Regions from separate parts of the Nocardia sp. NPDC057663 genome, predicted to be linked through region 2. Evidence: riboswitches for the same ligand, from Rfam matches in the RefSeq annotation. Region 2 holds a riboswitch; each other region holds the start of a gene.
What was found. A riboswitch is a leader RNA that binds a small molecule or an ion and turns the genes downstream of it on or off. The one in region 2 is predicted to bind S-adenosylmethionine.
Positions count from the first base shown of each region.

Region 1 (7,306 bases), on a different contig from region 2:
GCCTTGACCTTGCCCGATACCGCCGAGCCGGGGGCGATCTCGGCCTTCTTGCCGATCTTGGTGCCGGGCAGCAGGATCGAGCGGGCGCCGATCACCGCGCCGTCGCCGATGGTGATGCCGCCGATATGCACGACATCGCCGTCGACCCAGTAGCCGGACAGATCCACCTCGGGTTCGACACTGGCGCCGTCGCCGAGATCGAGCATGCCGGTGACCGGCGGCAGGGTGTGCAGGTCGACGCCCTTGCCGATCCGCGCGCCGAGCGCACGGGCGAACGGCACCATCAGCGGTGCGCCGGACAGGCTTTCGGCCCCACTGGCCTCGGACAGCCGCACGGCCGCCCACAGTCGCAGGTGGACCCCCGAGCCGCGCGGGTACGTGCCAGGCCGCAGCCCCACCAGCAGGATCCGCGCGCCCGCCACGCACAGCGTCATCCGGCCGAGCGGCGAGATGAACAGCACGAACGCCAGCACGATCCACCACCAGGACAGCCGTGGCAGCCACGGCAGCGAGCCGGACCAGCCCGCGATCGCCGACACCACCGCCAGCCAGGTGACCCACTGCAAGCCGGTGAGGGTGGTCAGCGGAATCGTGGCCAGCACCTGGGTGATCTGCGCGCGCAGCGGCGTCGGCGTGACGACGCGCTCGTCGACGGCGGCGACCGGCGCGCTGTCGTCGAGCAGGTCGACGAGCGAGCCGAGGCGCGGATGGTCGTAGAGGTCGGCCACGGTGACGTGCGGATACTGCTCGCGCAGCGCGCCGACCAGCTGGGCCGCCGCCAGTGAACCGCCGCCCAGATCGAAGAAGTCGGCGTCGAGGTCGGTGGCTTCGGCGCCGAGGATGGCGTCCCACAGCCCGGCCACCCAGGCCGCAGTGCCACCGAGGCCGCCGGATTCCGTGGACTCGTCGCTGCTCGGCAGCGGCCAGGGCAGGGCATTGCGGTCGACCTTGCCGGAGGTGCGGGTCGGCAGATCGGGGACGATCGCGAGTCGCGGTACCAGCGGGGCCGGAAGTTGTTCGGCCAGGATCTTTCTGGCCTGCTTGATGTCGAAATCGGGGCCGGCGCCGGTGAGGTAGCCGACCAGGATCTTGTTGCCCGCCTTGGTCGTCCGGATCGCGGCGGCCGCGCCGCTGACACCGGGCAGGTGCTGCAGGGCGTTGTCGATCTCGCCGAGCTCGATGCGCCTGCCACCGATCTTGATCTGGTCGTCGGCGCGGCCTAGGAAGATCAGGCCGGCGCGGTCGTTGCGGACCAGATCGCCGCTGCGGTAGGCGCGTTCCCAGCCGAGCGAGGGCAGCGGGGCGTACTTCTCGGCGTCCTTGGCCGGATCCAGGTAGCGGGCCAGGCCGACGCCGCCGATGACGAGTTCGCCGGTCTCGCCCTCGGGCACCGGGTTGCCCTGCGCGTCGACGACGGTGAGGTCCCAGCCGTCCAGCGGCAGGCCGATGCGGATCGGCATGTTCCCGTCGAGCAGCGCGGCGCAGGCGACGACGGTGGCTTCGGTGGGGCCGTAGGTGTTCCATACCTCGCGGTCGGCGCCGCCTGCCAGGCGCTCGGCCAGTTCCGGCGGGACGGCTTCGCCGCCGAAGATGAGCAGCCGCACCGAGTCCAGCGCCATGGCGGGCCAGGTCGCGGCGAGTGTCGGCACGGTGGAGACGATGCTGATCTCCCGGCGCATGAGCCACGGGCCGAGGTCGGCGCCGGTGCGGACCAGGTCGCGCGGGGCGGGGACCAGGCAGGCGCCGTGCCGCCAGGCCAGCCACATCTCCTCGCAGGAGGCGTCGAAGGCCACCGATAGACCGGCCAGTACGCGGTCGCCGGGGCCGATCGGCGCGCGCTGCAGAAACAGCCCGGCCTCGGCGTCGACGAAGGCGGCGGCATTGCGGTGGGTGACCGCGACGCCCTTGGGCGTGCCGGTGGAGCCGGAGGTGAAGATGATCCAGGCGTCGTCGGCGGGGGTCGGCAGGGTGTTCCAGTCCGAGGCCGGTGCGCGGCCCGCGGCGGCGGTGGCCGACTCGATGCCCTCGGCGGTGGCCAGCGCGCTCACCCTGGCCTCGCCGAACACCAGCCTGGCCCGTTCCTCCGGATCGTCGGCGTCGACGGGCACGTAGGCGGCGCCGCAGTAGAGGACGGCCAGGATCGTCACGTACAGCGCCGCGCTGCCCGAGGGCATCCGTACGCCGACCCGGTCGCCTGGCCGCACGCCCGCCGCGGTGAGCTCGGTCATCCTGGACTCGATCGCGGCGATCAGTTCCAGGTAGCTGAGCACGACCGTGCCGTCGTCGATGGCGGGTGCGTCGGGGTGGGCCAGGGCGGTGCTGGTCAGGATGTCCACCAGGGTGCGCGGCGGCGCGGCCAGGTCGGCGCGCAGCAGTGGGTCACGCAACCGGCTCGCCGGGTCCTCAGTGCGTGGCTCGAGCATGGCGCTCAGTCCACCTCTCATCGGTTGACCCCCATCGGTGTCGTCTGTTGTTTCACGGTCGGGTTACCGGAGGGCAAACGGGATGGTCACCAGGTGCCAACGGTACTCGGAGAAGGTGTGGCGCAACGGCAGCGCGCGGCGTGCCGTCGGCGCCGATCACGACGGCGATTCCGGGATTTCGCCGAGCGCGGTGAGCACCAGCCGGTGCAGCGCGCGCTGTTCGTCGGCGTCGAGCCGCTCGAGCACCCGCGCGGTGGCGTCGGCGATCAGGCGGTCGGTGCGTTTGCACTGCTTGCGCCCGGCATCGGTGATCCGCAGCCGGTACTTGCGGCGATCCTTGCCGTCGCGGGTGCGTTCGACCAGGCCTGCGCGTTCGAGCGCGTCGACCAGCCGGACGACTTCGCTGCGGTCGATACCGAGCGCATCGCCGACCTTCTTCTGTGTCAGGTCGGCGTTCTCCTCGATGAAGGTGAGCACCCAGTGATCGCGCAGCGGCACGTCGATCTCGGCGTGCAGTGCCTTGGTGAGCCGTCCGAGCGCGTACACCGGGTAGCGCGGCAGGCCGCGGACGGAGTTCGTGTTCGTGGACATGGCAGCCACTCTAACAAATGGTGGGGGAACTCAATCATTTGGGGTCTCCACCATGGAGTGGGCAGATGATCGGCCGTCGGTTGCGCGGGAGGCAACTCACCGGCAACTGCGGGGCGGCACGGAGATGGCAGATGGTGTTGCGGGCGTGGGGATTACCTGTCGCGTGGTGATCCCGTTCGGTTCGGGGGTTCTTGACAGCTCGCGTGATCGTCTGTCACTCTCGTCCACAGGTCACGAGTACCAGCGACAAGCCCCGGCTAGCTGGTCGGCAACCCTCCTCCGCGGTGGGGTGCTCCGGGTGACGACCAGGCCGCCGTCCGCAGTGGGCGCGGCAAGCGCGGACTCGCAGCACCCTTTTCGGGAACGAGTCCCTGAGCCGACGGGATTTCGTCATGACCGCAGTTATCGACCCCACCTGTGCCCTCGCCGCCGTGTCCGGCGCCGACCTGCAGGTTCCGCTCGTGCAGGGCGGGACCAGCACCTACGCCAACTTCGACTACGCGGCGAGCGCGCCCGCGTTGCGGCAGGTCACCGACCGGATCTCGCGGCTGCTGCCGTACTACGCCAGCGTGCACCGCGGCGCCGGCTACGCCTCGCGGATCTCCACCGAGTGCTACGAGGCCTCGCGCGGCGCGGTCGCCCGGTTCCTCGACGCGTGCGACGACCAGGTCGTCGTGTTCACCCGCAACACCACCGACTCGCTGAACCTGCTGGCAGGCTGCGTGCCCGGCGAGACCGTCGTGCTCGATATCGAGCATCACGCGAACTTCCTGCCGTGGACCGCGCACGGCCGTCGCGTCGTGCAGGCCGCCGACACCGTCGAGGAGACGATCCGGCGGGTCGTCGCCGAACTGTGCAGCAAGCCGGCCGCGTTGCTCGCGGTGACCGGGGCGTCCAATGTCACCGGTGAGGTGCTGCCGCTGGAGCGGCTGGCGACCATCGCCCACCTGTGTGGCGCGCGCATCCTCGTGGACGCCGCGCAGCTGGCCCCGCATCGCCGGATCTCCCTGCGCGAGACCGGAATCGACTATCTCGCCTTCTCCGGGCACAAGCTGTACGCGCCGTTCGGCGCCGGTGTGCTGGTCGGCAAGCGGGACTGGCTCGACGCGGGCGAACCGTACCTGGCCGGTGGTGGTGCGGTGCGCAATGTCGATGTGGGGCAGGTCGAGTGGGCCGCGGCGCCGCAGCGGCACGAGGCGGGCTCGCCGAATGTGCTGGGCGCGGCCGCCATCGCCGCCGCCTGTGACGCGCTGGCCGCCATCGACCCCGCCGAACTCGTTGCCCACGAACGCTTCCTGGCCGACCGTCTGCGCGACGGTTTGTGCGCGATCCCCGGCGTCGACCTGGTCCGCATCTGGTCCGACAGTCCCGACTGTGTCGGCATCGTCGCCTTCACCGTCGCCGGCTACGCCCCCGGCCAGGTGGCCGCCTACCTCTCCGCCGAACACGCCATCGGCATCCGCGACGGCCGCTTCTGCGCCCACCCCCTCCTCGCCCGCCTCGGCCTCGACGCCGCCCTCCGCGCCAGCATCGGCCTCGGCACCACCGCCGCCGACGTCGACCGCCTGATCACCGCCGTCGCCACCCTCGTCACCGCCGGCCCCACCTGGAACTACGCCACCACCGAAGGCCTCTGGAACCCCACCCCCGAAACCCGCCCCCTCACCGCCGATTCCCCAGCAGGCGCCGCCCCCTGCCTGATCGGCTGAATCCCTCCCGAGTCGAGTATTGCGGCCCCGCCGTCCCGCCCGATCAGGTGTCGAGGGCGGTGGGGCGGTGGTATTTGCCGTTGTAGTACAGGAGGGGGGCGGCGGTAGGGGTTTCGTTGGTCTCGTCGTGGACTCGGGTTACCAGGCCGACGGCGAGGGTGTGGTCGCCGATGTCGATGAGTTGGTGGAGGGTGGTGCGGAGCCAGATGGGGGTGCCGTGCAGGACTGGTTCGCCGGTGTCGAGGGTGGTCCACAGGGAGCGGTCGGTGAAGCGGTCGGCGGCGGTGCGGGAGAAGCGGTGGGCGAGGTGGTGCTGGTGCTCGCCGAGGAAGTGGATGACCACCGAGTCGGCGGCGCGCAGGGCGTCGATGCTCGACGAGGTGTGGGCGATGTTGAACGACACCAGGGGCGGTTCCAGGGAGAGGGAGGCGAACGACGTCGCGGTGAAGCCGACCGGGCCGTGCTCGGCGCCGATCGTCACCACGGTGACCCCTGCCGGGTAGTGCCGCATCGATGCCCGGTACTGCTCGGCGGTGATCCCGCTCAGATCGTCGGGGACCACCAGTTCGGCCGGAGTACGTCGCACTTCACTCACCGCCCCAAACTACGCCCGCACCGGAGCCCCGCCCAGGGTCCGGTCGGCCCGCTCGACGCACATCACGCCCGGTGGACCTCAGTCGACCTCGATCGGCAGGCCTGCGGTGATGCGGACCAGTTCGCGGAAGTTGGTGCGGAACACCGTGTTCGGGTGGCCGCCCGCGGCCCAGACCTCGGGGTGCGCGGCGAGGGCGGTGTCGACCCAGGTGGGGAGGTTGGTCGGGTGGCCGACGGGCGCGGTGCCGTCGATCGGCTGACCGGTGATCCGCTCGACCAGGGCGGTGGGGGCCGGGATCAGGGTGCCTTCCAGGCGTTTGCCGGTGCGGGTCAGGTCGACCTGGTGATGGCCCGCGACCAGGATCAGGACGGGGTCGTTGTCGAGGAGGAAGACCTGGGAGGTGGTGATCGCGGTGGGGTGGGCGCCCATGGCGCGAGCGGCATCGGCCGCGGTGGGGGCGGGCGTCTCGGGGGAAACGATGACGCCGTGATGCCCGCGGGCGATGAGGGTATCGGCGACGCGGCATGCGACCGCCGGAAGAGACGACCTGCGCATGAGATCCAGAGTAGGTCGATTGCGGGAAATATGCCGGGGGAGCGCCATTTTGGGGTTGACCCCAGGGGCCGCGCACGTCCCTGGCCGCGCGCCAATAGACTCGCCACATGACTGATTGGCAGGCTTTTACCGTCGAGATCGCCGACCACGTTGCCCAGGTCACGCTGACCGGGCCGGGTAAGGGCAATGCGATGGGACCCGATTTCTGGCGCGAGCTGCCGGAGATCTTCCGCGAGCTCGACGCCGACCCGCAGGTCCGGGCGGTGGTGCTCACCGGCGCGGGCAAGCACTTCTCGTTCGGGCTCGACCTCGCGGCGATGGGCGGCATGCTCGCGCCCGTGCTGGCCGACGACGCGAAGGCTGCGCCGCGCACCGAGTTCCTCAAGGTGGTGCGCGGCATGCAGGCCTCGGTGACCGCGGTCGCCGAGTGCACCAAGCCGGTGATCGCGGCCGTGTCCGGCTGGTGCATCGGTGGTGGCCTGGATCTGATCGCCGCCGCCGATATCCGCCTGGCCAGCGAAGACGCCCAGTTCAGCCTGCGTGAGGCGAAGGTGGCGATCGTCGCCGACATCGGTTCGCTGCAGCGTCTGCCCGGCATCATCGGCGAGGGCAACCTGCGCGAGCTGGCCTTCACCGCCAAGGACATCGACGCGGCCCGCGCCGAGCGGATGGGCCTGGTCAACGAGGTGTTCGCCGATCAGGAGGCCGTGGTCGCCGCCGCGCACGCGATGGCCCGCGAGATCGCCGACAACCCGCCGCTGGTGGTGCAGGGCATCAAGGACGTGCTCGAGCAGCGGACCGCCCCCGCGGTGGCCGAGGGCCTGCGCTACGTGTCGACGTGGAACGCGGCGTTCCTGCCGTCGAAGGACCTCACCGAGGCGATCACGGCGGTGTTCCAGAAGCGCGCGCCCGAGTTCAAGGGCGAGTAAAGACAGTTCAAACGGTTGCCCCGGCGACCGTTCTCTCTACATACTTGCATCACACAACTAATTGATTGATGCAAGTAAAGGTGAAACCACAGTGAGTGAGAACGAGCCCGCGATCGACTCGATCGCGCTCCAGCTCGTCCGGCTGCACCGCCTGCGCGACCGGGCATTGGCCCAGATCAAGGACCGTTCCGGCATCGACCCGGCGGGCTTCGTCGTGCTGTTCCGGCTGGTCTGCGACGGGCCGATGCGTTCGGGGGCCCTCGCCGAGGCGGTGCACTCGGACGCGTCGACGGTGAGCAGGCAGGTCGCGCAGCTGGTGGAGCGGGGACTGGTGGTGCGCGCCGCCGATCCCGACGACGGCCGCGCCACCGTCCTCCAGGTGACCGACTACGGCCGCGAGACCGCCGAACGGATCCGGACCCGCCGCCGGGAGTCCGTCGCCATCGTCACCGAGAACTGGTCGGGCGCCGACCGCGCGACGTTCGCCGCGCTGCTGGCGCGGTT
Region 1 is NZ_JBHVHX010000012.1:19,473-26,778, reverse strand. Features, by position in the region: gene ACFVAV_RS23240 (Pls/PosA family non-ribosomal peptide synthetase) at 1-2,423, opposite strand, end outside; gene ACFVAV_RS23235 (MarR family winged helix-turn-helix transcriptional regulator) at 2,580-3,014, opposite strand; SAM riboswitch class IV at 3,244-3,358, shown strand; gene ACFVAV_RS23230 (aminotransferase class V-fold PLP-dependent enzyme) at 3,407-4,723, shown strand; gene ACFVAV_RS23225 (flavin reductase family protein) at 4,767-5,234, opposite strand; gene ACFVAV_RS23220 (YbaK/EbsC family protein) at 5,397-5,873, opposite strand; gene ACFVAV_RS23215 (crotonase/enoyl-CoA hydratase family protein) at 5,981-6,802, shown strand; gene ACFVAV_RS23210 (MarR family winged helix-turn-helix transcriptional regulator) at 6,894-7,306, shown strand, end outside.
Region 1: linked by a shared signal. The riboswitch ahead of ACFVAV_RS23230 (aminotransferase class V-fold PLP-dependent enzyme) and the one ahead of ACFVAV_RS28680 (bifunctional o-acetylhomoserine/o-acetylserine sulfhydrylase) in region 2 are both predicted to bind S-adenosylmethionine.

Region 2 (7,306 bases):
CTCCCACTTGCGAACGAATTGCGGCCGCCTCGAACCGGCGGTCTCCGCGGCGTGATCCGCCGAACGGCCCGCTGTGGCGCGATCACAGGCGAGGCAGCCCCGCACGCCGGAAAGGCATGCGGGGCTCGGCGATCCGGCACTCAGACCGCGATCGGCACCCGGGTGGCGTGCTCGTCGCCTTCGATCAGGTTCTCCGGCTTGTCCCTGATCATCAGCGCGATCACCACGGCGGCGACCAGGAAGAACCCGGCGCCGACAGAGAACGCCACGTCGTAGCTGTAGATCGACGCGCGCTCGACGAGATGGTCGACAGCCGGATTGTCGGTCGCGTAGTTCTTCGCCGCCTGCACCGAGATCGTGGTGAGCAAGGCGGTGCCGACCGCGCCGCCGACCTGCTGGGCGGCGTTGAGCAGGGCGCTGGCCACGCCGGAGTCGTCGGCGTCGACCTGGTGCAGGGCGACGGCCTGCATGCCGACGAACAGCGGGCCCATGCCGAGCGCGATCAGCAGCTGGGCGGGCAGCACGCTCAGCGCGTACCCGTCGCCGTAGCCGAGCTGGGCCAGCCACAGCAGGCCGACGGTGCCGAGCAGCGCGCCGACGACCATCAGCGGACGCGGGCCGAGCTTGGGCATCAACGCGCTGGTGACACCGGCCGAGACCGCGATGCCGACCGGGAACGGCAGGAACGCGACACCCGCTTTCAGCGGCGAGTAGCCGAGGGTGTTCTGGTAGTAGAAGCTCAGGAACAGGAACATCGCGAACATGGCGATCGGGATCAGCAGCGCGGCCAGCAGCGCCCCACCGCGGTTGATCTCCCCCGGAATCCGCAGCGGCAGGAGCGGATTCGCCGTGCGCGCCTCGATGACGACGAAGGCGATCAGCAGCGCGAAGCCCGCGCCGAGCAGGGTCAGGGTGCTCCCGGCCAGCCAGCCGTCTTCGGCGGCGCGGCTGAATCCGTAGACGATCGACACCAGGCCCGCCGTCACCGTGACGGCGCCGGGCAGGTCGTAACCGCCGACCCGCGGCACCGGCACATCGCGCACGATGACCGCCAGCGCGCCCAGCAGCGCGACGATCGCGACCGGCGTGTTCATCAGCAGCGTCCAGCGCCAGGACACGTACTCGGTGAGCGCGCCGCCCACGATCAGCCCGAACGCGACACCACCCGCCGAGATGCCGGCGAACACGGCGAACGCGCGGGCCCGCTCCTTGACGTCGGTGAAGGTCACCGACAGCAGCGACAGCGCCGAGGGCGCGAGCAGCGCGGCGAACGCGCCCTGCAAGCCGCGCCCGAGGAACAGCTGCAACCCGTCCTGAGCCAGCCCCGCCAGCGCCGAGGCGGCGGCGAAGCCGACCAGGCCGATCAGGAAGATGCGCCTGCGCCCGAGGTAGTCGGCCATCCGGCCGCCGAGCAGCAGCAGGCCGCCGAAGATCAGGGTGTAGGCGGTCAGGGCCCACTGTTTGTCGCCCTCGCTGATGCCGAGGTCCTTCTGGGCGAACGGGAGCGCGATCGTCACGACGGTGGCGTCGAGGATCACCATCAGCTGTGCGGAGGCGAGCACGGCCAGCGCCCACCAGCGTCTCGAATTCGATTGCTTATCAGTTGGTTTCGCGTCTGTCTCGATGCCGGTCACCACGGACTCCTAGTTACTCGAAGGCTCGCGCTCAATCCTGGCACCATGGGACAATTGGCGTCAAGAGAAAAATGTCTGACTGCGCCATTTGGCGCAAAAAGACAGGCAAATCGGAGGGGGCGGTAGGCTGGAGAGATGCTGGACTCGACCACTCCGATCACCGGCGACCGGATGACCGAACCGGCAGGCCCGATCGCGGCCCGCCACGCGCCGACGGGCCTGCGCGAACGCAAGAAGCGCCAGACCAGGGCAGCGATCGTCGAGGTCGGGCTGAGCCTGTGCGACGCGCAGGGATTCGACGCCACGACGGTCGAGCAGATCGCCGCGGGCGCCGACGTCTCCCCGCGCACGGTCAACCGGTACTTCCCGATGAAGGAAGACATCGTGCTCGCCCCGATCGACGACTTCGGGCTCACCGTGGCCGAGGCGCTCGGCGAGCAGCCGCGCACCGGCGACGAACTCGGCGCGCTGTGCGGCGCCTACCTGCAGGTCGTCGATACCGAGGCCGACGCCGACGGCGTGCGCTTCCTGCGCCAGTTCCTGCAGATGCAGCGGATCATGCGGTCCAGCCAGGCCGTGAACGCGCGGGCGCTCGAGTACGCCGAGAAGAAGAACATCGCGGTCTGCGCCCAGCTGGCCGAGCGGATGTCGACCACGCCCGACGACTTCTCGGTCCGGCTGGTGGCGGGCACCTGGCAGATGCTGTGCCACCTCTCGATCGCCGCGGTCGAGGACGGGCTGCTGAGCTCGACCCCGGAGGCCGCCGCCCAGGTCACCAAGGACGCCGTGCTGCGCGCCTACCACGAGCTCCGCCGCATCTGCGGCGCCCGGCCCGAGGCCGACACGCCAGGGATCGGCACACCGACGGCGGAGTGATCCAGGCGACGAAACCGGGGGAAGTTTCCGCGCGGACGCAATGGCCGGTTAACATGACGGCAAGGTCATGAGTACCAGCGCCAAGCCCCGGCTCGCTGGTCGGCAACCCTCCAGCTGCGGTGGGGTGCTCCGGGTGATGACCGGGCTCTCGAAGGTCGAGAGCAAGCGCGCACTGCAGGAGGCCCCCATGTGTTGTTGTCCGTCGATCCGACCCAGCTGACGCGATACACCGGCGAACAACCCTGGAGCATTTCATGACCGACTCTGCCCTGCCCGAGAACTGGTCCTTCGAGACCAAGCAGATCCACGCGGGCCAGGCCCCCGACGCGAGCACCAACGCGCGGGCACTGCCGATCTACCAGACCACCTCCTACACCTTCCGCGACACCGACCACGCCGCCGCGCTGTTCGGCCTCGCCGAACCGGGCAACATCTACACCCGGATCATGAACCCCACCCAGGACGCGGTCGAGCAGCGCATCGCCGCGCTCGAAGGTGGCGTCGCGGCGCTGCTGGTGGCCTCCGGCCAGGCCGCCGAGACCTACGCGATCCTGAACCTGGCCGGCGCCGGTGACCACATCGTGTCGAGCCCGCACCTCTACGGCGGCACGTACAACCTGTTCCACTACTCGCTGCCCAAGCTCGGCATCGAGGTCTCCTTCGTCGAGGATCCCGACGACCTGGCGCAGTGGCAGGCCGCCATCCGGCCCAACACCAAGGCCTTCTACGGCGAGACCATCGCCAACCCGAGCAGCGCCGTGTTCGACATCCCCGGCATCGCCGAGGTGGCGCACACGGCGGGCATCCCGCTGATCGTCGACAACACCGTCGCGACCCCGTACCTGATCCAGCCGCTGGCCCACGGCGCCGACATCGTCGTGCACTCGGCCACGAAGTACCTGGGCGGGCACGGCGCCGCGGTCGCGGGCGCGATCGTCGACGGCGGGACCTTCGACTGGACCGTGCGCGACGCCGACGGCAACGCCCGCTTCCCCGGTTTCACCGAGCCCGATCCCAGCTACCACGGTGCGGTGTTCGCCGACCTGGGCGCGCCCGCCTTCGCGCTGAAGGCGCGCGTGCAGCTGCTGCGGGATCTGGGTGCGGCGGTGTCGCCGTTCAACGCGTTCCTCATCGCCCAGGGCATCGAGACGCTGAGCCTGCGGGTCGAGCGGCACGTGTCCAATGCCGAGGCCGTGGCACAGTTCGTCGCCGCGCAGCCGGGGGTCGAGGCCGTGCACTACGCCGGGCTCGAGACCTCGCCCTGGTACGCGCGGGCCAAGCAGCTCGCACCCAAGGGCGCGGGCGCGATCGTCGCGTTCGAGCTGCATGGCGGTGTCGACGCGGGCAAGAAGTTCGTGGACGCGTTAACCCTGCACAGCCATGTCGCTAACATCGGTGATGTGCGTTCTCTCGTGATTCACCCGGCGTCGACCACGCACTCGCAGTTGACGCCCGAGGAGCAACTGGCCTCCGGCGTCACCCCGGGGCTGGTTCGGCTCGCCGTGGGCATCGAGGGAATCGACGACATCCTGGCCGATCTGCGCGCAGGTTTCGCGGCGGCGACGACGTGACTGTGAGCACCGAATCGCCGATCACTCGTCCCGCAACCGGTGTGGCCCTGCTGCCACCGCCGGACGGGCGACTCGGCGTGGTCGCCATCGGGGACGTGTCGCTGGAGAACGGCGCCGTGCTCCCCGATGTGCGGCTGGCGGTGCAACGCTGGGGCGAGCTCTCGCCCACGCTCGACAACGTGGTGCTCGTCGAGCACGCGCTGACCGGTGACTCGCATGTCATCGCGAGCGCGGACAACGCGCAGCCCGGCTGGTGGGAGGGCATGGTCGGGCCCGGCGCGCCGATCGACACCGACGAGTGGTGTGTCCTCGCGACCAATGTGCTCGGCGGTTGCAAGGGCAGTACCGGGCCGTCCTCGCTCGCGCCCGACGGCACGCCGTGGGGCTCGCGTTTTCCCGATCTGACCATCCGTGACCAGGTGACCGCCGAGGCGCAGCTGCTCGATCTGCTCGGGATCGAGCGGCTGGCCGCCGTCGTCGGCGGGTCGATGGGCGGCATGCGGGTGCTGGAGTGGATCGTCGGTCAGCCCGAGCGGGTCGCGGCCGCGCTCGTGCTGGCCGTCGGCGCCCGCGCCACCGCTGATCAGATCGGCACCCAGACCACCCAGATGGCCGTCATCACCGCCGACCCGGATTGGCAGGGCGGCGACTATCACGGCACCGGCCGCGCCCCGATGACCGGCATGGGCCTGGCCCGGCGCATCGCGCACCTGACCTACCGCACCGACGGCGAGCTCGATCACCGCTTCACCAATCGGCCCCAGGGCGACGAGGACCCGTGGACGGGCGGGCGCTACGCGGTGCAGAGCTACCTGGAGCACCAGGCCGAGAAGCTCTGTCAGCGGTTCGATCCGGCCACCTATGTGCTGCTCAGCGAGGCCATGAACCGGCACGACATCGGCCGGGGCCGGGGCGGGGTCGCCGCGGCGCTGGCCGCGACGACGGTGCCGGTCGTGGTGGGCGGCGTCGACTCCGATCGGCTCTACCCGCTGCCCACCCAGGCCGAGCTGGCCGAGGGGCTGCCGGGCTGCGCCGGTCTCGAGATCGTGCACTCACGCGACGGGCACGACGGTTTCCTCACCGAGGCCGCCGCGGTGTCCAAGCTGCTCACCGAGACGATGCGGCTCGCCCGCGAGAACCGCTGACCGTTCAGCTTTTCGTCGTGCCGGCCAGCAGGGTGACGATCGAGCGGACGTAATCCTGGAGCCGTTCGCGCGGATACTCCTGCGGCTCGCTGACCGCGAGCCTGCCGAGCATCTCGGCGACGGTGAGCGTCGAGTTCGCGAGCAGTCCCGCGTCCATCGCCGACCACCGCGGTGACATTGCGATGCCGACGCGGACAAGGGATTCCGCGCGGTCCAGGATGTCGGCGCGGGCCGCGCGCAGCGCGGCACGGTATTCGTCGGGAGCGCTGGCCGGGGTCGCCAGGATCAGGCGCCAGCGCGTCGGATTCGCCAGTGCCACACCGACGAACGCCTCGACCGTGGCCGAGGCGGCGGCGATCGGATCGGTGTCGAGCAGGTTTTCCGGCAGGGTCTCGGCGATCTGGTCCAGGCCACGTTCACGTTCGCGTTCCAGCAGCGCCTCGACGAGTTCGGCGCGGGTCTTGAACACGGTGTAGAGCACCGGCTTGCCGACGCCCGCCTCCTGCGCGACGGCCTCCATGCTCAGCTCGTGCAGTTCCATCCGGCCGAGCACGGTGAACGCGGCATCGAGGAGCTGGGCCCGCCGCTCGTGCGGCGGCAGGCGCGGGGCATAGCGGCGCCGCGGCCGTTGCTCCTGCGTTGCGGTCACGCCCGCACCTCCTCCGTTTCCTGGACGATACCCCGGCGGTGGACTCTCGGCATCAATCCTACGCAACCGTTGTATTCGTTGTGCACCATTGCTACGGTGGCGTTGTATTCACCGACGAGGTTCGCCTCGGCACTGCAAAGGAGCATGTGCAATGGCTTTCGATCCGTCCACCCTGCGCCGCGACGACTACGGTTTCTTCGGGCCGGGCTCCCCCAGCTGGAAGGTGTGGGCGTCGCCGACCGCGCTGATCGGTTTCCAGCGCGCGGTCACCCTCGAGCACTTCGACCCGTTCCTGACCGCCGCAGTCGCCGACTCACAGGGCATCTACGACAACCCGGCGACCCGCCTCGACCACACGCTGGCCTATTTCGTGCTGGTCGCGCTCGGCGACGGCCGCACCGCCATCGAGGCTGCCGAGCACCTGATGCGGGTGCACGCGCCGATGACGGGCATCGAACCGATCAGCGGCAAGCGCTACAGCGCCAACAACCCGGAATCCCAGCTGTGGATCCACGTCACCGGCTGGCATTCGGTGCTCAAGAGCTACGAGATGTACGGACCGGGACCGCTGAGCGCCGAGGAGGAGGACCGCTACTGGGCCGAGTGCGCGATCGCCGCCGAATTGCAGACCTGCAAGCCGGCCGACGTGCCGCGCAACCGCGACGAGGTGCACGCCTACTTCGAGCGGGTCCGGCCGCAACTGTGCGTGTCCGAGCGCGCGATCGAGGGCATGCACTACCTGCTGTGGACGCCGCCGAGCAAGGGCTGGCATTTCGCGATCGGCAGCAGGCTGCTCTCGCTGGCCACCATCCCGTCCCTGCCGATGTGGATGCGCAAGCTCGGCCGCTTCGCGCTGCCACGCGTCGTCGATCCCCTGGTCCGGATCCCGGCGAAGGTGATCGCCTGGACCGCCGCCCGCCGGGACAACTGGGTCCTGATCAAGGCAGGCCCGTTCATCGCTCCGATGACCGGCGCGATCTTCGCCGCCCACGCCCACTCCGCGCCGCCGCAGACCCTGTCGACGATCACGCCGCAGCAGGCCCGTGAGCTGTACGGCAGCCAGGCCGGCCGCAGCCTGTGGGAGCAGCGCACCGCGATCACCGAATCCGCCTGACCCGCACGCGAAGCCGGCCACGTCGACGATGCCGTGGCCGGACTTGCACAGTCAGGACGACCTGCGCACCCGGCCGTATCCAACGCACTTTCGGGTGCCCACTTCCCATTGGAGAGTTACTCTCCGATAGTAGATTTCATGATCACGCAGACGCTGTCAGTCACCGAAGCCATCCGCACCCGTCGCACCGTCCGCCACTATCGGCCTGATCCGATCGCTCCCGAACTGCTCGAGGAACTGCTCGACCTGGCCGTGCAGGCACCGAGCGCGTGGAACATGCAGGACCGCTCGATCGTCGTGGTGACCAGCGACGAGGG
Region 2 is NZ_JBHVHX010000019.1:59,598-66,903, forward strand. Features, by position in the region: gene ACFVAV_RS28670 (MFS transporter) at 141-1,634, opposite strand; gene ACFVAV_RS28675 (TetR family transcriptional regulator) at 1,770-2,510, shown strand; SAM riboswitch class IV at 2,574-2,684, shown strand; gene ACFVAV_RS28680 (bifunctional o-acetylhomoserine/o-acetylserine sulfhydrylase) at 2,765-4,081, shown strand; gene ACFVAV_RS28685 (homoserine O-acetyltransferase) at 4,078-5,226, shown strand; gene ACFVAV_RS28690 (TetR/AcrR family transcriptional regulator) at 5,231-5,875, opposite strand; gene ACFVAV_RS28695 (oxygenase MpaB family protein) at 6,027-6,989, shown strand; gene ACFVAV_RS28700 (nitroreductase family protein) at 7,128-7,306, shown strand, end outside.

Region 3 (7,306 bases), on a different contig from region 2:
GACCACCGCCGCCTACAACCTGGTCACGTTGCGCACCCTGCCGCGCCGGGTCGCCGGCGTGATCGAACCCGTGACGGTGTGCGTGCCCGCCCGCGACGAAGCCGACCGCCTGCCCGACCTGATCGCCGACCTGCGCGCCCAGACCGGGATACCGCGACTGCGCGTACTCATCCTCGACGACGCCTCCACCGACAACACCTACGAGGCCGCGCTCACCGCCATCGGCGACGACGACCGCTTCAGCGTGCTGCGCTCGGCCGCCCATCCCGCCCCCGGCTGGACCGGCAAGGCCGCCGCCTGCGCCCGGCTCGCGGCCCGCACCGATGCGGCGGCCCTGGTCTTCGTCGACGCCGATGTCCGCCTGGCCCCGCACGCCGTCGCCGCCGCTGTCACCGAATTGCGCAGGCGCGGAGCCGGTCTGGTGTCGGCCTGGCCGGTCCAGGAGGCCGGATCGATCACCGAGCGCTTGGTCCAGCCGCTGCTCGCGTGGTCGTGGGCCTCGACGCTGCCGCTCGGCCCGGCCAATCACAGCCTGCGCCCGTCGACCGCGGTCGCGTGCGGGCAGTTCCTGGCCGTCGATGCCGAGGCCTATCGTGCGGGCGGCGGACATGCCGCGGTCGCCGCCAGCGCCACTGAGGACCTCGACCTGGCCAGAGCGCTGCGCCGGGCAGGCCATGGCACCGCGCTGGTGACCGCCGGTCCGGCGGCGAGCACCCGGATGTACACCGGCGCCGACGAGCTCACCAACGGCTACACCCGCTGGCTGTGGTCGGCCTACGGCGGCCGGATCGACGCGGGCGCCGCGATCGGACTGCTTGCCACCCTTGCCTATTGGATTCCCCCGCTCGCCGCCCTCTGCGGACGTGGCCGGATCCGCCGGGCCGGACTGCTCGGCTACCTCGCCGCAGTAGCCGGTCGCCTCGCCGCCCGCAGCACCGAAACCCGCCGAGCGCCGAGCCGCACCGACATCACCTCAGCGGTGGCCCACCCGCTCGGCGTGACCCACTACCTCGCCCTGTGGACCCGCTCGCACTACCGCCACCGCACCGGCAGACTGCGCTGGAAGCAACGCCCCCTCGTCGCCCCGGAAACCGCTACCGCGCAGCGCGCCTGACAGTTCCGTGTCAGCACGGATGTGGTGGACCATTCGTGAGTTTCTTGTGGGGCGGCCTCACCCTCGACGACCTGGCCTCGGCTCAACCCAACGCGCGGCACGCCCTGATACTGCAACTGCACTCGAGCATCGGCCCCCGGTCGATCGAGCCTCTCTCGATGAACCGGCGTCCAGCATCGACGTGGAATTGGCGGAGGGCCGCCACAATGCACTTGGATCCGGAAGGTCCGCGACCGGTCCGGTTCCAGGCGGCCGCGCGGTGATGCGGGCCTTTGGCTCGAGCGGTGTCAGTGTCACCGGCTTGGGGCCACATCGGATGCGCAGTGTCATTTTCGCGCATTCGGCCCCGTTTCGGCGTGTCGCTGGTAGTTTGCCAGCGGTAGCGCTTGAATACCGCCTGGCTGGTCGACGAATTACCCCGCACAACCAGTGGAGGTCAAGGTCGTGAAGCGTCCGTTTCTTGCGTTCCCCGGTAGCCGAGGCAGCGGTTGGACCCGTGTCCTCGGTGCATTCGGCGGTGCCGCACTCGCGCTGCTGCTCGCGACGACGGCAACCGCGGAACCGCTGTACCCGCATTCCGATCCGGACCCGTTCTACGCCGCCCCGGCGGATTTGGCGGAGCACCCCGCCGGTGATGTGCTCGACATGCGGGCACAGCCGCCGCTGCCCCTCTTCCCCAGCGCCACCGTCACATTGGTCAAGTACCGGTCCACCGATTCGCACGGTGCGCCGATCGCGGCGACTACCACGATCCTGACCCCCGCCGGCCATCGGCCCGACGGGCCGTTGCTGTCGTATCAGCACTTCATCAATGCGCTCGGCACGGGCTGCGGGGTATCGCACATGCTGTACAACAGCGACCTGAATCTGGTGTCGACGACGCCGATCTTGAACGTCGTGCTGCAGCAGGGTTGGAGTGTCGCACTGCCGGATCATCTCGGACCTGAGTTCGCCATGGGAGCCGCGCGTTTGGGTGGCCAGATCGTCTTGGACGGCATCCGGGCGGTGAAACGGCTGCCCGTACTCGCCGTGCAGCACAGCCCAGTGGTGATGACCGGCTACTCCGGTGGCGGCATGGCCACCGCATGGGCGGCAGCGCTGCAGCCGTCGTACGCACCAGAGCTCGAGCTCGCGGGCGCGGCCATCGGTGGCGTCCCGGTGAACCTGGTGACGATGGCGCATGCTCTGGGCATGGACCCGCACCCAGCCTTCGGGCTGGCCATGGCGACGGCGATCGGTCTGGAGCGGGAGTATCCGGACCAGGTGCCCATCAGCGCGTATCTCAATCCGCGTGGCCTCGCACTTCGTGACGCAATGGCCAACAGCTGCACCAACACCATCCTCGCCATGGGCGCCAACGGCAGCGCTCGCGAGTACGTCACCAACTCCTCGATCTTCGACAGCCCCGACGCCCGGTCGGTGGTGGAGGAGAACAGTCTGGAGCTCTACGCCGGGGTGCCGGAAATACCTATGTTCGAATGGCATTCGCCGACCGACCCGTTGATTCCGGTCGACGCCATCAACAACACCAACCGCCGCTGGTGCGCGGCGGGGGTACGGTTGCAGACGCTGTGGGTGCCCTCAGTCGAGCATTTGTCCGCGGCGGTCGCGGGCGCCCCCGCGGTACTGCAGTGGCTCGACGGACGGGTTCGCGGAGAGCCTGCGCCCGTCGCCTGCTGAGATCTGGGACCATGCCTGGTCGAGGCTCCGGGGCACAGGTGACCAACCTGTGTCTGGACGGCGATCGTGAGGTCTATCAGCTCCACCCCGGGTGGTGGCACTTCGGCAGGCATTTCTCGATCACGAACCTGGACGGGATCGCCTACTGTGAGGCACTCGAAGATCTCGATCTCAACTCGATGGTCGAAGCCACCAGTCTCGCCCCGCTTGCGGGGTTGACCAGGCTACAGCACCTCAGACTGGATGCGGGCATCCAGCGGCGCGGGCGGACTGTGACGATCAAGGGACTTCGGTGACTCCGACCGTCGGGAAGAAGAAGCAGGAGCGGCCCGCGTTGTCGGTGGTGCCGAAGACGGCGGCCAGGACGGTGCCGCGGCCGGTGTCGACGGGAACTGCCCGTACGCCGCCGACGGGGATGGCGGTGAACAGGAAGTCGCGGATGGCGGTTTCGGCGAGGGGGCGCAGTTCGACGGGGACCTCGGGTGGGACCATCGCGCGGACGATGTCGGTGATCGAGCCCATCGATGCCAGGCCGCCGCGGCCGGTGCTGATGTTGAGCCAGGCGACCTGCATGCCGGAAGTCTTGGTGGTGGCGGTGTCGGGCGACAGGCCGTAGGGCAGGAAGGTGAACATCGTCTGCCCGGATTTCACCGCGGTGAGGTCGAGGCCTGGGATCTGCACAGAGTTCGCCGGCCACGGGCCCGGGACCGCACCTGCGACGGCGGGGATCAGGCCGAGGCCGTCACCGGCGCAGTTCGCGGCGACCGTCGGATACAGGAACGGCTGGACGCCGAGCGCTTCGAGGGTGTCGACGACGGTGTGATACGCCCCGAGCAGGTCGCCAGGATCCGCCGCCTGGGTCGCGGGCGCATCTCTGGTTACCGCAGGCGCGGCGGGCTCCGCCGCCGCGGTGGGCGCGGTCAGCAGCAGCGCGGCGGCACAGGCCGCCAGCGTGGTCAGTGTGGTGGAACGACGCGGCTCGGTCACGGCGCACTCCTCATCGACGCGGAGACATCCGACGCTACTCCCGCTTCGGGCGAAATCCCCCCAGGTGAGGCACACCGAGCCGTCGGCGCGTCGCACAGTGTGCCCGAGCGCGCCCTTCGTTCCAAGCTCTGCGCTCACGCTGATCCTTACCGTTGTGAAGTATCCCGGCAGTGCCACATGCTGATTCAGTACCGGCCCCTGCGGCCGGTCGCAACCATCCAGAGCGACCGAGAGACCTGGCTCCACGACGTCGCAGCAACCCGCCCGTTCCCCGGGTGTGGGTGCTTCCGCCGGGTTCGATGGAGGAAGAAAGTGGCGAGGTCTGCTGTCGCATGAAATTTCTGTTGTTCACGCTGGTGACCAGGGTGCCCGACCCGATCACCGGCATCATCCCCGAGACGCGGGACCGGTTGCGCGAGGTCGTCGAACAAGCCCGGCTGGCCGAGGAACTCGGCTACGACGGCTTCGCCGTCGGTGAGCGGCACGAGGACCCGTTCCTCTCGGCCGCTCCCCCGGTGCTGTTGAGCCACATCGCCGCCGTCACCTCGCGGCTCACCCTGTTCACCGCGGTGACCACGCTGAGCCTGCTCGACCCGGTGCGCGCGTTCGAGGACTACTCGACACTGGACAACCTGGCGGGCGGGCGGCTCGAGCTGATCATCGGCAAGGGCAACGGCGCCGCGCAGGCCCAGCTGTATCACGTCACCACCGAGGACCAGTGGGACCGCAATCGTGAAGGCTACGAACTGTTCCGGGCGCTGTGGGACAGCGACGAGGTGACCTGGTCGGGCCGGTTCCGCCCGTCGCTCACCGCGGCGAAGGCGCTGCCGCGGCCGTGGCAGCCACGGATCCGGATCTGGCACGGCAGCGCGACCAGCCGCGAATCGGTGGAACTGGCCGCGCGCCACGGTGATCCGCTGTTCTCGGCGAACGTCACCAATCCGATCGAACCGTATGCCGAACTGGTGCGCCACTATCGGGAACGCTGGGCCGACCACGGCCATGATCCGGCCGACGCGCTCGTCGGGGCGGGCACCGCGGGCTTCCATGTCGCGCCCACCTCCCAGCAGGCCAGGGCGGTCTACGCCCCGCTGTTCGAAGCTCGCCTCGCGCTGGCACGAAAACTGGGGCATCCCATCGTGTTCGACACCGTCGACGACTTCGTCTCGCGCAGTTCCGCGCTCATCGGCAGCCCCGAGGAAGTGATCGACAAGGTCGGCCGCTACCACGAGCAGTTCGGCCACGAGGTGATCCACCTGTCCGCCGAACGCGAAGGCCGCGCCGACGCCGACTACCTGGGCAGTCTCGAACTGTTCCAGGCCGAGGTGGCGCCCGAGCTGCGCCGCCGCATTCCCAGCCGTCCCCTGGCCACTGGCCGCGAATTCTCTGGAGTCACCCCGTGATCGGTCCTCATCATCGTCTCGCCGCCGTCGCCGGCGTCCTCGCCGTCGCCACCTCCGTGGTCGCGTGCGGCAGCGACAGCGCGGGCTCGGGCGGGCAGGCCGGTCCGCCCCAGCCCGGCGGCACCCTGCGGTACGGGCTGTCGCAAGCGCCGTCGTGCTCGGATCCGGCGCAGGCCGGCTCGAACCAGACCATCTATGTCGCCCGCCAGATCGTCGACTCGCTCACCGATCAGGACCCGAAGACCGGCGCGATCACGCCGTGGCTGGCCAAGAGCTGGGAGGTCAGCTCCGACGCGAAGGTGTTCACGTTCACGCTCGCCGACGGTGTCACCTTCAGCGACGGCACCCCGCTGACCGCGGACTCGGTGCGCGACACCTTCGACGCGATCATCAAGCTGGGCGGTGCGAAGGCGCCGCTGGGCGCGAGCTACCTCACCAACTACATCGGCACGACGGCGGTCGACAAGCTCACCGCCCGGGTCGAATTCAGCCAGCCCAACGCCCAGTTCCTGCAGGCCTCCTCGACGCCGCAGCTGGGCATCCTGGCCCAGTCGACCAATGCCAAGCCCGCCGAGGCCCGGTGCGCGGGCGACAACATCGGCAGCGGACCGTTCACCTACGCGGGCTACAAGCAGGACGTCTCGGCGACCCTGGCCAAGCGGGCCGGATATCACTGGGGCTCGACGGTATTCGGGCATCAGGGTGAGGCGTACCTGGACCGGATCGACTTCACCGTCGTCCCCGAATCCGGGGTGCGCACCGGCAGTCTCGTCTCCGGCCAGCTCGACGCGATCAGCGACGCGCTGCCGCAGGACGCGCCGCAGATCGATGCCGTGGGCGGTCGGGTGCTGTCCACGTCGAACCCGGGCACGCCGTTCGGGCTGCACCCCAATGTGACTCGTGGCCCACTGCGCGACCCGGCGGTGCGCCAGGCACTGCTGCCCGCGCTGGACCGCAAGCAGCTCGTCGACACCGTGCTCGGCCCGCAGTTCAAAGTCGCGAGCTCGACCCTGGCCTCGGCGACGCCCGCCTACGCGGATCTCTCGGCGAAACTGCCCTATGACCCGGCCGCGGCGAAGTCGATCCTCGACCAGGCGGGCTGGGCGCCCGGCGCCGACGGCATCCGGGCGAAGAACGGTGAGCGACTGAGCTTCTCGGTGACATTCAGCCAGGTCTTCGCGGGCAACCAGGCGATTCTGGAACTGGTGCAGCAGCAGTTGCGCCAGGTGGGCGTCGACCTGAAGCTCGATCTGGTGTCGCTGCCGGAGTGGACCGCCAAGATGAACTCCAAGGACTACGACGCCACCTACGGCAATTCCACCCGCGCCGACGGCGACATCCTGCGCACGTCCTTCTCCCTCACCGGTCGCAACCTCAACGCCCGCGGACCGATCCCGGCCCTGGACGAGACCCTGGACAAGCAGCTGGCCGCCAACGATCCGGCCGCCAGGTCATTGCTGATCAAGACGGCGCAGCAGCAGATCCTCGACAACGGCCTCTACATCCCGACCGTCGAGCTGTCGCAGGCGATCGGCGCGGCGGCGAGCACCCAGGATCTGAAGTTCGAGGCCTCGGCCCGGCTGCAGTTCTTCGACACCTGGCTGAGCGGGCGCTGATCATGGGCCGATACGTGGGTTCCCGGGTGCTGCAGGCGATCTGGGTGTTGTGGGCGGCGTTCACCATCTCCTTCGTCGTGCTGTACCTGCTGCCGGCGGACCCGGTGTCGATGGCCGCCGACGGCGGCGGGCCGGGCACCGCCGTCGACAAGGCGGCGATCGCGGAACTGCAGGCCCGCTACGGCTTGGACAAGCCGCTGTGGGAGCAGTATGTGACCGCGCTCGGCAATGCGGTCACCGGTGACCTCGGGCGATCCATCAGCACCGGTCAGCCGGTCACCGAGGCGCTCGGCGACGCCCTGCCACCGACCCTCGGATTGGCCCTGCTCGCCCTGCTTTTCGCCGCGGCCGGCGGCACCGCACTGGCCTTCGCCGCCACCTACACGCGGCGGCCGTGGCTGCGTAACACGCTCAGCGCCCTACCGCCGCTGGGTGTTTCGGTGCCGACCTTCTGGACCGGACTGATCCTGTTGCAGCTGTTCTCGTTTCGCCTGCACTGGTTCCCG
Region 3 is NZ_JBHVHX010000011.1:180,393-187,698, reverse strand. Features, by position in the region: gene ACFVAV_RS23095 (glycosyltransferase) at 1-1,114, shown strand, start outside; gene ACFVAV_RS23090 (lipase family protein) at 1,559-2,794, shown strand; gene ACFVAV_RS23085 (DUF6892 domain-containing protein) at 2,806-3,090, shown strand; gene ACFVAV_RS23080 (hypothetical protein) at 3,074-3,781, opposite strand; SAM riboswitch class I at 3,993-4,087, shown strand; gene ACFVAV_RS23075 (LLM class flavin-dependent oxidoreductase) at 4,114-5,184, shown strand; gene ACFVAV_RS23070 (ABC transporter substrate-binding protein) at 5,181-6,800, shown strand; gene ACFVAV_RS23065 (ABC transporter permease) at 6,803-7,306, shown strand, end outside.
Region 3: linked by a shared signal. The riboswitch ahead of ACFVAV_RS23075 (LLM class flavin-dependent oxidoreductase) and the one ahead of ACFVAV_RS28680 (bifunctional o-acetylhomoserine/o-acetylserine sulfhydrylase) in region 2 are both predicted to bind S-adenosylmethionine.

Region 4 (7,306 bases), on a different contig from region 2:
TATCGATCAGGCCGGTACGGGCCACGATGTGCGGATTCTGCTCGGCCTCGGTGAAGGTCAGCACCGGAGTGGTGCAGGCGTCGGTGCCGTCGAAGATCGCGGCCCACTCGTCGCGGGTCTTGGTCTTGAACTTGTCCGCGAACAGCTTGCGCAGCTGCTCCTGCCCGTTCGGATCGATCTGCATGGGCAGACCCTCCGGGTCGATCTCCAGCCCGGCCAGCAGCTCGGCGTAGAACTGCGGCTCGATCGCGCCGACGGCCATGTACTTGCCGTCGGAGGTCTCGTAGGTGTCGTAGAACGCCATGCCGGTGTCGAGCAGGTTGGTGCCGCGCTCGTCGGACCACAGGCCGACTCCGCGCATGCCCCAGATCATGTGCGACAGGGCGAGCGCGCCATCGACCATCGCGGCGTCGATCACCTGGCCCTTACCGGAACTCTGCCGCTCGACCAGCGCGGCGAGCACGCCGAACACCAGGAACATCGAGCCGCCACCGAAGTCGCCGACCATGTTCAGCGGCGGCACCGGCCGCTCACCCTTGCGGCCGATGGCGTTGAGCACGCCGGTCAGCGAGATGTAGTTGATGTCGTGGCCCGCGCGATCGGCGAGCGGGCCGTGCTGACCCCAGCCGGTCATCCGGCCGTAGACCAGGCGCGGGTTGCGGGCCAGCGCGTCGTCGGGGCCGAGGCCCATGCGCTCGGTGACGCCGGGACGGAAGCCCTCGAGCAGCACATCGGCCTTCTCGACCAGGTCGAGGATCTTGGCGACGTCGGCTGGGTCCTTCAGGTTCGCCTCGACGATGGTCCGGCCACGCCACTGCGGGCGCTCCATGAAGCCGGGCATCATGCCGGGACGCTGCACGCGGACCACGTCGGCGCCGAGGTCGGCCAGCAGTAGCGCGGCATGGGGGCCTGGCCCGATGCCGGCCAGCTCGATGACCTTGATCCCCGCGAGGGGTCCCTGCTTGGCGGTGGTGGACTCGCTCACACCTGACCTCTGTTCATCGTCGAACGGTATTGACACTCTGACAATAGCGTCGGGATGGCGAGCCGGGTAGGGCATGAGTGAGAATTCCGGGTGGCGCGACTCGGCGCCACAATGGGAGGAACCCGGTAGTGAGCGTGTGGGGTGAGGTCATCGTAGGCCTCGTCATTCTGGTCGGCCTAATCGGTGTGATCGTTCCGATCCTGCCTGGCGTCATCCTGATCTTCGCGGCAATCGCGGTGTGGGCCTTCATGACCGGCGGTGCCGAGGCCTGGGCGGTCCTCGCGATCGCCACGGTCGCGCTGGCCATCTCCGGTGTCGTGAAATACACCTGGCCCGGCAGGCGGATGCGCGAGGCGGGGGTGTCGAACCGGTCGCTGCTGGTCGGCGCGATCCTGGGCGTCGTCGGCTTCTTCGTCATCCCGATCGTCGGCCTGTTCATCGGCTTCGTGCTCGGCGTGTACCTGGCCGAGCTGTACCGCGTGAAGACCAACCAGCTGGCCTGGCCCGCGACGCTGCACGCGCTCAAGGGCGTCGGCCTGTCGATGCTGGTCGAGCTGCTCGGCGCGCTGGTCGCCGCCGGGGTGTGGCTCACCGGCTCGATCCTGGCCTGACTACTCGATGACCGGCAGCGGGCGGGTGTGCTCGCCCGCGCCGGGCAGTTGGTTGCGGGGGATCGGCACGGTCGGATTGTCGGTGCGCCGGATCGGCATCGTCGGCAGTGGGTCGGTCGCCGACCGCTTCACGGCGGGCAGCCGGTAGGCCTCGCGCGCGTTGTCCTCGAGCACCGCGCGCATATCGGCGCCGACGACCTGGCAGATCAGGTCCACATCGGTGTCCTCGAACGGCCTGCCCGCGCGGGTGCCGGGCAGGTCGGTGCCGAACATGAGCGCGCCGGGATTGACCGCGTGGATGCGGCGCATCGTCTCCGCGACGTCCATGTCGACCCGGCCGAAACCGGTCGCCTTCACCCTGGCGCCGCGATCCACCAGATCGAGCAGATAGGGCACGCCCTCGTCGGACATGCCGAGGTGGTCGATCGAGAGCGCGGGCAGCTTGGAGATGACCGGCTGCAGCGAGGCCAGCATCTGCCCGTCGATGTAGAGCTCGACGTGCCAGCCGGCCAGCTCGTGCGCGCGCAGCGCCTGCAGGGTCATCTCGGTGATGTCGGCGGCGGCGCGCTTGAGATTGAACCGCAGGGCACGCACGCCCGCGCGGTCCAGTTCGAGGATCTCGTCGTCGGTGGCGTCCAGATCCAGCCGGGTGACCCCGACCCACCCGTCGCCGAGTTCGGCCAGCGCGGTTTTCAGATACGACTGATCGGAGCCTTGGAATGACGCGCTGACCACGGCGCCACCACGAACATCGAAGTGCTCCATGCGCTTTCGATAGTCGGCGATGGTGAACGGGTCAGGCAGGTAGCCTTCGTTCTCGATCAGCGGGAACCGCGGATCGATGATGTGGACGTGGGCATCGAACACTTGTACAGAATGCCTCGAGTTCGGCGGAATGGAACAGTCCGGCCGTTGTGACGGTGGCCGTGGAACAGAAAAGCCGGCGGGTTCCAGAACGTGGCGTCCTGTCACCCACCGGCTTCTCGGGGTCCGATCCTAGACCTTGTTCGGCTCGGAGGCGCGCAGCATGTCCTCGCGCTCCACGACCTTCACGCGCTCACGGCCTTCGGGCTCGCCGAGAGCGCGCTCGTGCGCGTCGAGGCGGTACCAGCCTGCCCACGTGGTGAACGGGATGCCCTTGCCCTCGAGGAACGTGGTGACCGCGTCCAGCTCGGGCTGCGGCGCCGGGGCGAAGTCCTTGGCGTCGTCGAGCAGGCAGGCGATGGTCTCGTTGGCGTCGCCCTTGGTGTGGCCGATGAGGCCGACGGGGCCGCGCTTGATCCAGCCGGTCACGTAGGTGGCGGGCATGAAACGGGCGTCGCCCTCAGCGGTCTCGTCGGAGATCACGCGACCGGCCTCGTTCGGCACGGTGCCGGCCTGGTCGTCGAACGGCAGCTGGGTGATGTTCTGCGACAGGTAGCCGACGGCGCGGTAGATCGCCTGCACGTCCCACTGCTTGAACTCGCCGGTGCCCTTGACGTTGCCGGTGCCGTCGAGCTGGGTGCGCTCGGTCTTGAGACCGACGACCTTGCCGTCCTCGCCGATGACCTCGGCGGGGGACTCGAAGAAGTGCAGGAACAGCTTGTGCGGGCGGTTGCCCTGGTCGCGGATCGCCCACTGCTCGAGGGTGTTGGCGACCATGTCGACCTGCTTGGAGTTGCGGCGCGCGGCCTCGGAACCCTCGTCGTAGTCGATGTCCTCGGGATCGACGATGACCTCGATCGTCGGGGAATGATCGAGTTCACGCAGCTCGAGCGGGGTGAACTTGGCCTGGGCGGGGCCACGGCGTCCGAAGACGTGGACCTCGACGGCCTTGTTCTCCTTGAGCCCCTTGTAGACGTTCGGCGGGATCTCGGTCGGCAGCAGCTCGTCACCGGTCTTGGCCAGCACGCGCGCGACGTCGAGGGCGACGTTGCCGACACCGAGGACGGCGACCTTCTCCGCGTCCAGCGGCCACGAGCGCGGCACGTCGGGGTGCCCGTCGTACCAGGACACGAAGTCCGCGGCACCGTAGGAGCCGTCGAGGTCGATGCCGGGGATCGGCAGGGCGCGGTCGGCGTTGGCGCCGGTGGAGAAGATCACCGCGTCGTAGAACTGACGCAGGTCGTCCAGGGTGATGTCGGTGCCGTAGTCGATGTTGCCGAGCAGCCGCACCTGGTCCTTGTCGAGGACCTTGTGCAGGGCGGTGATGATGCCCTTGATGCGCGGGTGATCGGGCGCGACGCCGTAGCGGATCAGACCGAAGGGCGCAGGCATGCGCTCGTAGAGGTCGATGCTCACGTCGGCATCGGACTTCATCAAGGCGTCGGCGGCGTAGATACCGGCCGGTCCTGCGCCCACGATCGCAATGCGGAGCGGGCGGGTCGCTGCACTCTGTTCGGTCATTTTCTACGCGCACCCTTTGGTCGAGAACTGTTGACGGCGTCAATTTAGCTTAGGCTAAGTTGGCGATCCGGCTGCTGGCAGCTGCCTTCGACGTCGGCAGCAGGCCATATTCGGAGGCAATTCTATCTGCGGCGTTGTGGCCACCCGGCGCGCGGTGTGGTTGCCCGCGCCGGGTCTGTCAGGATTACAGCATGAACGAGGAACAATCAGGCTCGGAAGACCAGCCCATCGTGGTGGATCAGACCGACAACCGTTCCGTCGTCCCGTTCGTAGCGGCCGCGGTGATCGCGGTCGTCGTGCTCATCGGCATCGTGCTCGGCGGGCTGCTCTCCCCCGCTGAGAAAAATGTCACAGAGGCCGATCGGCTCACGGCCGCCGTCTCCAACTATATCGACGCCCGCTCGCGCAGTGAGCTGCGTCCACCGCCTGGGGTCGCGTGCCCCGGCTTCGACGAGGAGAAATCCGGACTGTCCGAACGGCTCGGCGGCCCGAAATCGGCCGTGACGATCGACAAGAAGGGTTTCGACAAGGCGACCGTCAACGGCGATCGGGCCAAGATCGACGCCACCGTGCAGATCGGCGACACGACGTCCACCAGCACCTGGAACCTGACCCGGGTCGACGGCGCCTGGCTGGTCTGCACGCCGTGAACCGTTTGACATCGTGACCTGTGCCGGGGCAATCTCGGATCGCAAGGTCATGAGTACCAGCGCCAAGCCCCGGCTCGCTGGTCGGCAACCCTCCTCCGCGGTGGGGTGCTCCGGGTGACGACCTGGCCGTGCGCCGGACAACCGCCACGGCAAGAGCGGATTCACGCAGGAGGTTTCGACATGACTTACGCCGGCGACATCACCCCTGAGAAGGCGTGGGAGATTCTGACCGAGCACCCCGACGCGGTGCTGGTCGACGTGCGCACCGAAGGTGAGTGGGCACAGATCGGCATCCCCGACACCAGCTCGATCGAGCGCCCGGCCCACTTCATCGAGTGGGTCGACGGCACCGGCACCCGCAACCCGAAGTTCGCCGCCGAGCTCGAGCAGGCGCTGGCCGAGCGCCCGGCCGACGCGCCCGTGGTGTTCCTGTGTCGCTCCGGTCAGCGCTCCATCGGCGCCGCGACCGTGGCGACCGCGGCGGGCATCGCCCCGTCCTACAACGTGCTCGACGGTTTCGAAGGTGGCCCCGACGCGTTCGGGCAGCGCGGCAACACCGGTTGGCGCGCGGTCGGCCTGCCGTGGCGTCAGGCATAAGGAGAAACGCATGATCACCGGTGGTTCGTTCGACAAGCCACTGCCCGAGGGCGTCGGCCCCGCCACCCTCGGCGTCCGCGGCGGCCTGCGCCGCTCCGGCTTCGAGGAGACCTCCGAGGCGCTGTACCTGACCTCGGGTTTCGTCTATGAGAGCGCCGAAGCCGCCGAAGCGTCGTTCACCGGCGAGGTCGAGCACTTCGTCTACTCCCGCTACGGCAACCCGACGGTGGCCATGTTCGAGGAGCGCATCCGCCTGCTCGACGGCGCCGAGGCCGCGTTCGCGACCGCGTCGGGCATGTCCGCGGTGTTCACCGCGCTCGGCGCGCTGCTGAAGGCCGGCGATCGCCTCGTCGCGGCCCGCAGCCTGTTCGGCTCCTGCTTCGTGGTGTGCAACGAGATCCTCCCGCGCTGGGGCATCGAAACCGTCTTCGTCGACGGTGACGACCTCGAGCAGTGGGAGCAGGCGCTCTCGGTGCCCACCCAGGCCGTGTTCTTCGAGACCCCGGCCAACCCGATGCAGACCCTCGTCGACGTCCGCAAGGTCACCGAGCTCGCCCACGCCGCGGGCGCGAAGGTGGTGCTGGACAACGTTTTCGCCACCCCGCTGCTGCAGCGCGGCTTCGAACTCGGCGCCGACGTGGTCGTCTACTCCGGCACCAAGCACATCGACGGCCAGGGCCGCGTCCTCGGCGGCGCCATCCTCGGCGCCCAGGACTACATCGACGGCCCCGTCAAGAACCTGATGCGCCACACCGGCCCCGCCCTGAGCCCGTTCAACGCCTGGACCCTGCTCAAGGGCCTGGAGACCATGCCGCTGCGCGTGCGCCAGTCCACCGAATCGGCACTGAAGGTCGCCCAGTTCCTGGAGACCAGCAAGTCGGTCAACTGGGTGAAATACCCCTTCCTGGAATCACATCCACAGCACGCCCTCGCCACCTCGCAGATGTCCGGCGGCGGCACCGTCGTCACCTTCGAACTCGCCGGCGACGACGGCAAGAAGCGCGCCTTCGAGGTCCTCAACCGCCTCCGCATCATCGACATCTCCAACAACCTCGGCGACGCGAAGACATTGATCACCCACCCCGCCACGACCACCCACCGAGCGATGGGCCCTGAGGGCCGCGCGTCGATCGGGTTGAGCGACGGTGTGGTCCGCATCTCGGTCGGACTCGAGGACATCGAGGACCTCCTCGGCGACCTCGATCACGCCCTGAGCTAGGTCCAGCGGAATGCCCAGGGTCAGCCTGTCGAAACGAACGTCGTCGGCTGGTCCGTCCTTGGGCAGTCGAATCCTTCGATGGATTGGCAGACTCTTCGAATGGCTACTGGCCCTGTTGTTTTGACAGTTGCCGAGCTGTCATCGACTGGTGCGGCCGTGACTGGCTGATAGGCTGCCAGCGACATCCTCGGGGAGGGAATGACATGATTCGCTTGGCCAGATCTGTCTGCGTCGCACTCGGAGTGGCGGGCATCGCGGCCGCGATCGTCGGCTGTGATGCGTCGGGGGAGGGCGGTTCGACTCCGACTTCGACGTTGTCCGTCAACGGACGTGAGCTCGCCAAAAGCGTGCCCACCGGGTTCGATCCGTGCACGGATGTTCCCGAACAGGTACTGACCGAGGAACGGCTCTATAAGAAGGAGCCGACAATCACCGAGGCGCCAGGCGGGGTTGTCTGGAAGGGCTGTGGCTGGGTCTACCGGGGCGGTGGCGGCTACACCCTGAGTGTTCGGATGACCAATCTCACCGTGCCGATGGTGCGCGAGCGCCACTTCCAGGATGCCGCCGAGTTCTCGGTCGGTGGTCGTGAGGCGATTTCCACACGGCAGTTCGAGGGGCCGAACATCAAAGACGTGTGCACGGTCAACGTGGCGGTACAGGCCGGCAGTGTCGAGTTCACCGTCGTCAACCCGCCATCCGGGCGCGACACCGGCCATCTGGACTCCTGCCAGATCGCGCGATCTCTCACGGAGAGAATCGCACCGTCGATCCCGGGAAGTCTCTGAACCGCTGTATTGCATTGAAGGAGGGGAAAATTGGCGGGAGAAAGTGGCGGGAGCCCGTTCACCGGCTTGATCGA
Region 4 is NZ_JBHVHX010000001.1:910,867-918,172, reverse strand. Features, by position in the region: gene ACFVAV_RS04335 (CaiB/BaiF CoA transferase family protein) at 1-985, opposite strand, end outside; gene ACFVAV_RS04330 (DUF456 domain-containing protein) at 1,114-1,596, shown strand; gene ACFVAV_RS04325 (amidohydrolase family protein) at 1,597-2,463, opposite strand; gene ACFVAV_RS04320 (FAD-dependent oxidoreductase) at 2,593-3,981, opposite strand; gene ACFVAV_RS04315 (hypothetical protein) at 4,041-4,631, shown strand; SAM riboswitch class IV at 4,677-4,793, shown strand; gene ACFVAV_RS04310 (rhodanese-like domain-containing protein) at 4,812-5,228, shown strand; gene ACFVAV_RS04305 (O-succinylhomoserine sulfhydrylase) at 5,239-6,447, shown strand; gene ACFVAV_RS04300 (DUF3558 domain-containing protein) at 6,690-7,232, shown strand.
Region 4: linked by a shared signal. The riboswitch ahead of ACFVAV_RS04310 (rhodanese-like domain-containing protein) and the one ahead of ACFVAV_RS28680 (bifunctional o-acetylhomoserine/o-acetylserine sulfhydrylase) in region 2 are both predicted to bind S-adenosylmethionine.